3 linked regions of the Methanococcus maripaludis genome follow. The protein of the gene in region 3 binds, or shares a complex with, the protein of the main gene of each other region. Links are inferred from orthologs where the notes say so. Each region holds a gene or a part of one and is shown on either strand. Other genes may lie near its edges. The genes, in order: rnhB, fen and HNP90_RS02935.

Region 1 (3,093 bases), 320 kb from region 3 along the record:
TCTGGCCCATGCTTAATGGTTCTCCTGTGTAAAGGCATGAATACGGGCTTCCGTTCATGAACGTGTTTGTTCCACCATCTACCCTTGCACTCATTTCGAATACAACGAGTTCTAGGTTTTCGTTACATAATGACTGTAAACAGAACGGTCCAAGCATTCCCGGTTTTACGAGTTCTTTTGCTTTTGTTGCTAATTTGTCACCCATGTCAAATACTTGAGGCAAGAGACTTTCTCTGATTACAACAGGGAAGTTTCCTGTGATAACGTATGATGGGTCAATGCTTAATTCAAGCTGGTCTTTTGCAGGAACCCTAACAAGTCCATCAATACTGCTTTCATATCTTCTATCAATACCCATTAATTCAACCTGGTCTTTTAATGGTGAATAGAAGTAGTGAATACAGTAGTTTGCACCAACAACATATTCTTCGATGTGTGCTTTTGCAACATCGTCTTCTGTAAGAATACCTTTAGCTTTGAATTCGTCTATTTTTCTCCAGAATTCTTCCACAGTTGAGCATGGGAAGTATCCTCTGCCACCCCTTGCTCCAGGGAATTTAACCATTACTGGCCCATCTATGTCATCAGGTCCACCGTATTTTTTAGGGATTCTAAGGCCGCTTCCGCCCAAAAGCTGTCCTTCGAGATCTCTTTCAGCCTCCCATCTTAAAATAGCCCTGTTTCCAAACATTGGAACTTTGAATGTATCTTCCACATTATCTAAACCACAATAAGCTATAAACGAACCGTGTGGAACAATAATTGCATTCATATCCCTTAATTGCTGTTGAATTTCTTCTTTTGAAATATCTGAAAATTTGTCAACATAGATAAATTTGTCCGCAACCCCAAATCTTTTGTACGGAATGTCCCTATCCCTTGTTGTTATAACTGCAGTTGAAAAGCCCTCCAATTTTGCACCTTTTAAGATGTGCAAGGACGTGTGACTGCCCACCGTAACGATAGTCACTTCGTCCTTGTTGTACTTTTCAAAAATCCCCATTATTTCTTCTTTTGGAATCATCTTACCACCATGGTTTTATAGGGTATTTAAAATGAGTTTTTTGACCGAAAATAAAGCATTATTATATCCGTGTTACTGTTTTTTATATGTTTCCTGTTTAGTAATTTACGTGATACAATGAATGAGGATATTAAAAATAATTTAAATAATTCAGACGAATTTAACGGCAAAATAATTGTTGGACTTGATGAAGCAGGGCGTGGACCTGTAATTGGGCCAATGGTAATTGCTTCTGTAAAAATTAATGAAAACGATCTTCCTAAATTACATGATCTCGGATTAAAGGACAGTAAACAACTTACGAAAAAAAAGCGTGAAGAGTTATATATAAAAATAAGCGAGATATGTGACGTTAAAAAGATTGTCATCGATCCTGAAAAAATTGACGAACAGATGGAAATTATTAACTTAAACAAGATTGAATTAGGCGCTTTTTCAAAACTTGCGAATCATTTTATTAAGGAAAACGAAAATATATCAATTTATATCGATGCGTGCAGCAGCAATGAACAGTCATTTTCAAATCAATTTAAAGCAAAGCTTATTAATAAAAACGTTGAAATCATTGCTGAACACAAAGCTGATGAAAATTACAAAATAGTATCTGCTGCATCAATTATTGCCAAAGTAACTCGTGATAATGTTATTGAGGAATATAAAGAAATTTTTGGAGAAATTGGAAGCGGATATCCGAGCGATCCAAAAACAAAAAAATTTTTGAAAAATTACGTACACGAAAACAAGGGCCTGCCAAAAATTGCGAGAAAAAGCTGGGCAACTTCAAAAAATCTTTTAAAAGAAATAGAAGAATCTAAAATATTTCAATGGGTGAAATAATGGTTAACAAAACATTGGTTATAGATAATCGTGGGAAAAAATACCTTTTAAATAAAGACCTCGATAACTTCGGAAATGATCTTGGAGTTGTTGATTTAGTTGGAAAAGAAGAAGGATCAATTTTAATGACAAATAAAGGCGGAGAATTTTATTTCGTAACCCCAACTATTCATGACATTATCAAAAAAATGAAAAGAAGTGTTACAACACTCCTTCCAAAAGATATTGGATTAATCATTGCTGAATGCGGTATCGAAAATGGAGAAACCGTTGTTGAAGCAGGTACTGGTTCTGCAGCACTTACAATATATTTAGCAAATGCTGTTGGAAAAGAGGGAAAAATAATAACTTACGAAAAAAGACCTGAATTTGCAAAAATTGCGAGAAAAAACCTTGAAATTGTTGGAGCAGTTCGAAAAAACCAAAAAATCATTGGAATTGACGACGAAGACGAAGAAGAAATGGAAATTGTGGAAAACGGACTTTACAACGTTACCCAAAAAATCGGTGACATTACTGAAAAAATTGAAGAAGAAAATATCGATGTTTTAGTTTTGGACATGCCTGACCCTTGGAATGTTGTGGAACATGCCAAAAAATCACTCAAAAAAGCAAAGGGAAGAATTGCAATATATGTACCTTACGTGGAACAGGCTAAAAAAGGTGTTGAAGCTTTAAAAGAACATGGATTTTTAGATATCCGGACTGTTGAGTGTATTGTTAGAGACATTGAAATTTCAGAAAAGGGTGTCAGACCTTCAACGAGAATGATCGGACATACCGGATACATTACAACTGCAAGAGTCTGCCCTGAAGAAGTAGTGAAATACGTTCCAAAAAAGCCAAAAGATGCAGAAAAAATTGAAGAATAATTTAAATTTATTATTTAACCATTTTTAAATACTATTTTTCACAAAAATATACCAAATAAAAAAATTAAGCTATTTTTGAGGAATAAATTATGAAAAGATTATATCGATCAGATAAAGAAAGAATGCTCTCAGGAGTATGCGGGGGACTTGCAATCTACTTCAACATAGATCCAACATTAATAAGGCTTTTATGGGCGCTATTATTTTTCATGAACCCTTTAATGATTGTTGTATATATCATCGGAGCATTAGTCATTCCGATTAAACCTGAAGGGGTTTTTTATGACTTTTCTGAAGAACCTGAAAAAATAAAATCTGAATCTGAAATTGAACCAAAACCTGAAGAATAATTTAAATTTT
Region 2 (2,975 bases), 380 kb from region 3 along the record:
TAGCTATTGCAACGTCACCTACGAGCTTTACACAATTATAGGTAATATATGGATTTTTAAACATTTCTTCCAAGTCTTTTGGTAAAATTGCAACAGTATTATCATCCATTACTTTTGCAACCCTGTTTGGAAAGCTCCTGCTTGAAACCCTGTATGTTACAAAAGGATTTCCTTCATCCGTTTTTCCAAGAACCAAAAATCTACCAATATACATCAAACCACCTGATTTTAAAGTCTATTTATTCAGTTATTGCATTTAGAGGACAATAACTTTTACATATCGCACAATTTGTACAAATTTCAATATCAATTTCTGCCTTACCAACCGCAGAAATAGCCCCGACCGGACAGAATGGAACACATCCTGCACATCCTACACATTTATCCAATATTTCCATGTTTTCACATTAACTACATTATAAACTAAGGTTATTTATCTCTTGGTTTTTTAAATTTATTTCGTATTCTTTAAGCTCAGAAATACTCATCCTGCTTTTACATTTCTCTTTTGGAATTATATATAATAATTTAGGGTCATCGTAGTCTCCTTTTAAACCCAAAACAATCATATCTTCCTCTGGAGTTTCTTCGTAAAGTTTTATAACTTCGTTTACAGGGTATGTCTTTTTATAAACGGGATATACCGATTTATCGAAATAATAGAGTTTTTCATCGTTTTCAGATAATCCATTATTCATTAAATAATTAATAAACTGCTTATGTTCCCAATTCTCACATTTATCTTCGAAAATTACGGGGATATCTTCTTCGACAGATTCTTCCTCAATTTCCAATTTTTTTGAAAAGTTTATCAGAACTTCTCCGTTGTCAGAACTGCCTGTAACTTTAATCTTTTTAGTTTTTAATTTTCTAATAATTCCATTAATTCCAGATTTAATTTTTTTATAACCCAAATAAATTGCTCCCAAAACGATTGCTAAAAATATTATTGGGATAATCAAAATTAAACCAAGGATTATCAGAGGAATTAAAAATATCCAAAATATAGGGGAGATTTTGGTTAAACTGTATACTTTCATCATATTTGCACCTAAAACCAGGCTTCAAGATTTTTCTGGGATTTTTTATTGCCCAAAAGATTGCTAATTTTTTCAATGTTTGGTAAAATTCGATCTTTTGAAAAATCATTTTCTTCGATCAAAAATTCTGCCAGTTCCTCTTTTTTAGGGGTTTTCAATTTTGTATCGTATTCTGATGTTACATTAGGTTCATCAAATATTTTTCTAATCTCAGAATAATTTTCAATTTCTGAAATATACTTTTCCATTTGACCTTTTTTAACCGTATCAATCGCTTTTTTTGGACCGAATCCTTTCAATCCACCAGGATTGTAGTCCGTTCCAATCAGTATTGCAACATCAATCAACTGGTTAAGAGAAACATTTAATTCAGATAAGGTTTTTTGAAGTTCTATCAATTCAATATCTTTATTTGATGAAGTTATGTTTTTTACAACGTTTTCCGCACCATAAAGAATTGAATCGTAGTCCTGACTTATTACACAAAATGCATCGTTTGATTTTACAAGTTCTGCACATTGGGCCTCCCCTTCTGATGGAGCATTGATATATGGAATTCCCATCAATTCAAGGAGTTTTTTGGAATTATCGATTGTTTTTTTATCCAAAAAATTTGCTCTTTTAGCATATTTTTGCATTTCTTCCAAGTTATTCTGCTCTTTTGCTTCCAAATAACTGTCAAGCGCACCATTTCTGGATTTTCGTCTTTCTTCTTTTGTTTTTTCTTTTAAATCGTGAGATTTGCCATCAAAAACCCATATTGGGGTCATTTCATTTTCTAGCATGTAAATTGTCTTATAAAAAATACCGTTGTAAGTTGAAGTAATTTCCCCATTCTTATTCTTTAAAGGACTTCCATCCCTTAAACGAATGCTTGATAAAAACTGGTAAATTACGTTCATTGCATCTATTGCAACAGTTTTATTCTTTAAAAATTTTAAAGAGATTTCCGTTTTGGGTATCAAATCTCCAAATTGAACTCCCATGTTAACACCGAATTGTAAATAAAAAAGTTAATTTTAATTAATCTTTTTCTTTCATTTCTAAAACTACTTCTGAGAATCTATTTATTACTTTTTCTCTCAATCCTTCAACAAATTTCAAACTTCCTGCACACTCGTGTCCACCACCATCAAGCGATGCTTCAGGAATTTCATCGATGAATTGTGTCACGATGTGATTTAAATTGAAGCTGAATTTTTCGCTTACTGCATCAGTTGCACGAACTACTCCAAAATCAGGGCCATATGAAAGGGTAATTACTGGAGTTCCAGGTTCATACTGTTGAACTATTGAATCGTGTGCAAATCCACAGGTTTTTCCAGGAGCAGGGAATGTAAACTTGTGTGCATATTTTTCAACATCCAACGTGTTGAATACAATTCCATTTGGTAAGATTTCTGTTTTTATTGCAGGGCGTACGGCTTTCATCTGCCTGTCAACCATTGCCATTGCTCTTTCGTAAAGTATGTTTATAAGTTTTTCATGCCTTGCAAAGTCTTTTTTGTTCATTCCATAGATGTCTTCTACGATACCCATTCCGTTCATGAATTTTAAGTAAAATGCTTCAAAATCCATGCACTGACCGATTTTTTCAACATCTTCTCTGGAATATACTTTTCCAGTTCCAAACTCAGCACTGCATTTTGTAAGTCTTTCTAGTGCTATTTTTATGTAGTTCTCTACAGCTTCGCCTTTTGCGTGGTCGCCAACAACTGCGATACCAGGTAAGTGTTCAACGAGTTCGGTAACATCTGGATTTATCATTCTTGCAACTTCTGTTGCCAAAACACCTGCTGTAAGGTTGCTGTCTCCTCCAACGAGGTAAGGATTTACGTGTGCTTCAACGAATTCATCAATTTCTACTTTTCCATCGATTACTTCGCCAGGGAAGTGGTGATCCACTACAACAACTTCGATATCGTATGCTTTAAC
Region 3 (3,037 bases):
ATCCTTTCTCATGATTCCACCTTGATTAACTTATAATACGCATATGGAGTGTTTATACCCACTAGTATTTAAACAATTATAAAATCGAACTACTTTGAAAGACTTTTAAAAAAGAATAAAAAGAGTTATTGTAATACTTCTAAGATTTTTGCTTTGATTGCGCCTTTTGAAGCTTTTGGTTCAGCAATGATTTTGCCGCATCCTGCACATTTAACTTCTGTTGAAGGGCATCCAAAGATAACTTGTTCATTGTTGCAGTCTGTACATTGAACTTTTAAGAATCTGCTTTTAGGTTTTGAGATTAATTGCATGTTTTCTCACCGTTTTTCTTAATTATTCTATTAATTCAAACATTCTTGCTCTGAAGCCACCGTTGCTTCTAGTGTGCATTTTTCCGCATTCGGAACATTTGTATCTTAAATCCAATTTTTTAATTGGTTTAGCTCCTCCAGGTAAAGGTCTTGGGTAACCTCCGTATCCTGCAGTCACTCTTCTGAATTGTCTTTGACCCCATTTCAATTCGCTAGCTTTTCTTTTTTTAGCTCTTTCTACTGTGTGTGCAGTGTGCTTTTTACAGTATGGGCAGTATCTGTTCATCTTTTTTTTCATCTTCATGGATGTTCACCCGTTTAATAATATTGTGTTTCTCTAAAATCTTTGAAAATTTCCTATCCAAAGAGATAACGTCATTCTTGTTTAAAACATACTGTAAATTCCCATCGGTAAAGCAGGGGAACTTAGTGATGACTCTTACAATATCAATATCACTTTCACTATTTATATGTTTTGGTTTTTGACACTTATCGGTTTGTTCTTCCGGTTTATTTAAATTAACTGAAAATTTGTCTTTTTTTTTATCGGATTCATCTAATTTTGGAATGTAATCTTCAGTACCACTTCCATAGCAGGTTTCTTCGATAAAATTTATGACCTTTTTTTCATCTTGAATAAATTTATTCGGACTTTCTTTTAAACAGTTTACCTTGTAAATTCTAAAACTTAAAAGATTATTTAGGTAATATTTTACTCGTTTTGATTTAGCATTATCATCGATTGTTTCGAGATAGTTTCGGGCATCTTTGTAAAAATTTTCCGGAAGGTCGGATAAACCGTCTTTAAAAAATTCGTTGAAAAATGCATCCCTTATTTTCTTATACATGGTTTTTCACGTTGCGATAATAAAAAAAATAAAATTTAGGATTCAATTCTTGGTGCAAGTAAGAAGACGAGTTTTGAACCGCTTACTTCGTACTCGATTTTAACAGGCATGTCTGAACCAAGGTATATTTTTAAAAGGTCTTCTGCCGCAGTTGATTTTGTTAAATCTTTTAAATAAGCTAAATTGAAAGTACTTCTTGAAGCTTCGCCCATGTTGAATTCTGCAAGAGCATTGTCGTCATCTTCAATACTGTTATCAAATACAGTTTCACTCTGGTTTAAATCGCCTTTTGAATAGATTATAAATTTATCTTCATCGATTTTCAAAGTGATGTGATCATTTACAAGTTCTGCATCTTTTAAGGCTTCAACAAATGCACCTGCTTTGATTGAAACGCTGTTTGGATATTCTATGTCTGGAACTTTCAAATTGCTTGATGAAACATCGTATAACGCGATTGAAAACTTCCTTGTAACGTTGCTTTTAAAAGTAACATTCAATTTGTTTTTTTCCGTATCAAGATCAAGAATTAATTTTTCGTCGCCCCTTCCTCTCGCAATGATTTTTTTGAGTGCTTCCAGATCAATTCCGATATCTTGAATATCCCCTTCGTATTCTTCAAAAACGTCTTTTGGCATTTCCATGCTCACTAAAGCCACGTGTGACGGATCCATTGCACTTGCTTTGATACCGTTTTCGTCCACTTCAAAACAAATCTCATCTACTAAATTGCTAGTTGCATTAATAACTTTTTTAAAATCTCTTGTATTACATGTAGCCCTGAACATTCATTCACCAGTGATTTTTAATTCATATGAATTATTGTACAAAAAATATATATGGTTTTTTAAGTGATTCAAAAATTATTTTCCTGAAACAAAGTCCCAGAATGATTTTATTGCGCTTGGGTTTCTTGGTTTCTTTCCTTTTACAAGATACATGTATCTAGTAAGGTCTAAATCTTCAATAGGAACTATTTGTAACTGGCCTGCATCTGCCGCTTTTTTTGCAGGAATTTCTGAAATAATTGATATACCGTATCCTTCTGAAACTGCCGTAATTATTGAAGAATTACTTCCAAGGCTCATTATTGTGTGTAAATCCATCATTGAATATCCTTTATCCTGTAAAGCATCTACAAATATCTCCCTTGTACCCGATCCAACTTCCCTGTCAATATAATCTTCTTTTAAGAGATCTGAAAATTTTGCAACTCCTTTTTTCGCAAGTTGATGTTCTGGTGGGACTATGAGTACCAGCCTATCTTTTCCTATAACTTCACTTTCGTATGATCCATCATAAATATTTCCAACTGCAATTATGTCGACTGTCCTGTCTTCTAAAAGCTTGAAACATTTTTCAGAATCGGTAATTTGAATCTGAAATGATACATCTCGAAAAACTTTAGTATAATCTTTAATAATGCTTGGGAGCAAATGTTCTCCAGGCGTAGTACTTGCAGCAATTCGAATTACTCCTTCAGGATGCTCGTGGAGAATTCTCATCTGTTGTTTTGCGTTAGATATATTTTCTAGTAACTTTTCTGCATTTTCGTATAGAATATTTCCTTCAGTAGTTAAATCAACTCCTTCGGGAGTTCTCAAAAAAAGCTGTGCATCAAAAAATTTCTCTAAAACAGATATGTGGTTGCTTACAGTTCCTTGTGTAACGCCCAATTTTTTCGCGGCTTTAGAAAAGCTTTTAGTCTTTGCGGCAAATAGAAACGTTTGAAAATAACTAATTTTTGGGTCCATGATATCACTATTATTAAACATTTATCTTAGATAAATAGATACTATTAGAAAAACTAATATATATATGCATGCCACTATTTTCCTAAAACCATATTGCGAAATTAAAATACAATATCTCGGTGAA

The links.
Region 1: the proteins of HNP90_RS02935 (region 3) and rnhB are in contact, whole or in part, in a crystal structure (PDB 3P83), measured with the Archaeoglobus fulgidus proteins. The link is inferred for Methanococcus maripaludis from one-to-one orthologs. Residues at the interface, in WP_010877842.1 of Archaeoglobus fulgidus: Val39, Ala42, Asn43, Val44, Ala45, Met46, Leu125, Asp168, Ser194, Asn218, Tyr219, Pro220, Ile237, Leu238, Ala239, Pro240, Arg241, Ile242, Glu243, Ser244; in WP_010878125.1 of Archaeoglobus fulgidus: Ala74, Ile178, Ala179, Ile183, Arg190, Ser195, Asn196, Leu197, Arg198, Gln199, Lys200, Thr201, Leu202, Asp203, Phe205.
Region 2: the proteins of HNP90_RS02935 (region 3) and fen are in contact, whole or in part, in a crystal structure (PDB 1RXZ), measured with the Archaeoglobus fulgidus proteins. The link is inferred for Methanococcus maripaludis from one-to-one orthologs. Residues at the interface, in WP_010877842.1 of Archaeoglobus fulgidus: Asn43, Val44, Ala45, Met46, Pro120, Arg121, Pro123, Leu125, Gln151, Met192, Ser194, Asn218, Tyr219, Pro220, Ile237, Leu238, Ala239, Pro240, Arg241, Ile242, Glu243, Ser244; in WP_010877775.1 of Archaeoglobus fulgidus: Lys326, Ser327, Thr328, Gln329, Ala330, Thr331, Leu332, Glu333, Arg334, Trp335, Phe336.

The regions. Positions count from the first base shown.
Region 1 is NZ_JACDUL010000001.1:196,923-200,015, forward strand. Bases 73-3,001 are described here. They hold rnhB (ribonuclease HII), read left to right. Parts: upstream 73-1,141; coding sequence 1,142-1,861; downstream 1,862-3,001. Other genes in these bases: HNP90_RS01020 (formate--phosphoribosylaminoimidazolecarboxamide ligase), read right to left, coding at 73-1,024; HNP90_RS01030 (tRNA (adenine-N1)-methyltransferase), read left to right, coding at 1,861-2,733; HNP90_RS01035 (PspC domain-containing protein), read left to right, coding at 2,823-3,001. Outside these bases: more of HNP90_RS01020, read right to left, coding at 1-72; more of HNP90_RS01035, read left to right, coding at 3,002-3,083. UniProt on the Methanocaldococcus jannaschii protein: Endonuclease that specifically degrades the RNA of RNA-DNA hybrids.
Region 2 is NZ_JACDUL010000001.1:138,968-141,942, forward strand. What follows is about bases 40-2,850. They hold fen (flap endonuclease-1), read right to left. Parts: upstream 2,027-2,850; coding sequence 1,052-2,026; downstream 40-1,051. Other genes in these bases: HNP90_RS00690 (IMP cyclohydrolase), read right to left, coding at 40-214; HNP90_RS00695 (4Fe-4S binding protein), read right to left, coding at 240-398; HNP90_RS00700 (hypothetical protein), read right to left, coding at 417-1,043; HNP90_RS00710 (DHH family phosphoesterase), read right to left, coding at 2,064-2,850. Also shown: more of HNP90_RS00690, read right to left, coding at 1-39; more of HNP90_RS00710, read right to left, coding at 2,851-2,975. UniProt on the Methanocaldococcus jannaschii protein: Structure-specific nuclease with 5'-flap endonuclease and 5'-3' exonuclease activities involved in DNA replication and repair.
Region 3 is NZ_JACDUL010000001.1:515,816-518,852, forward strand. Bases 72-2,944 are described here. They hold HNP90_RS02935 (DNA polymerase sliding clamp), read right to left. Parts: upstream 1,948-2,944; coding sequence 1,195-1,947; downstream 72-1,194. Other genes in these bases: HNP90_RS02920 (30S ribosomal protein S27e), read right to left, coding at 126-311; HNP90_RS02925 (50S ribosomal protein L44e), read right to left, coding at 334-615; HNP90_RS02930 (DNA replication complex GINS family protein), read right to left, coding at 572-1,159; HNP90_RS02940 (selenium metabolism-associated LysR family transcriptional regulator), read right to left, coding at 2,023-2,913. Outside these bases: HNP90_RS02915 (translation initiation factor IF-2 subunit alpha), read right to left, coding at 1-12.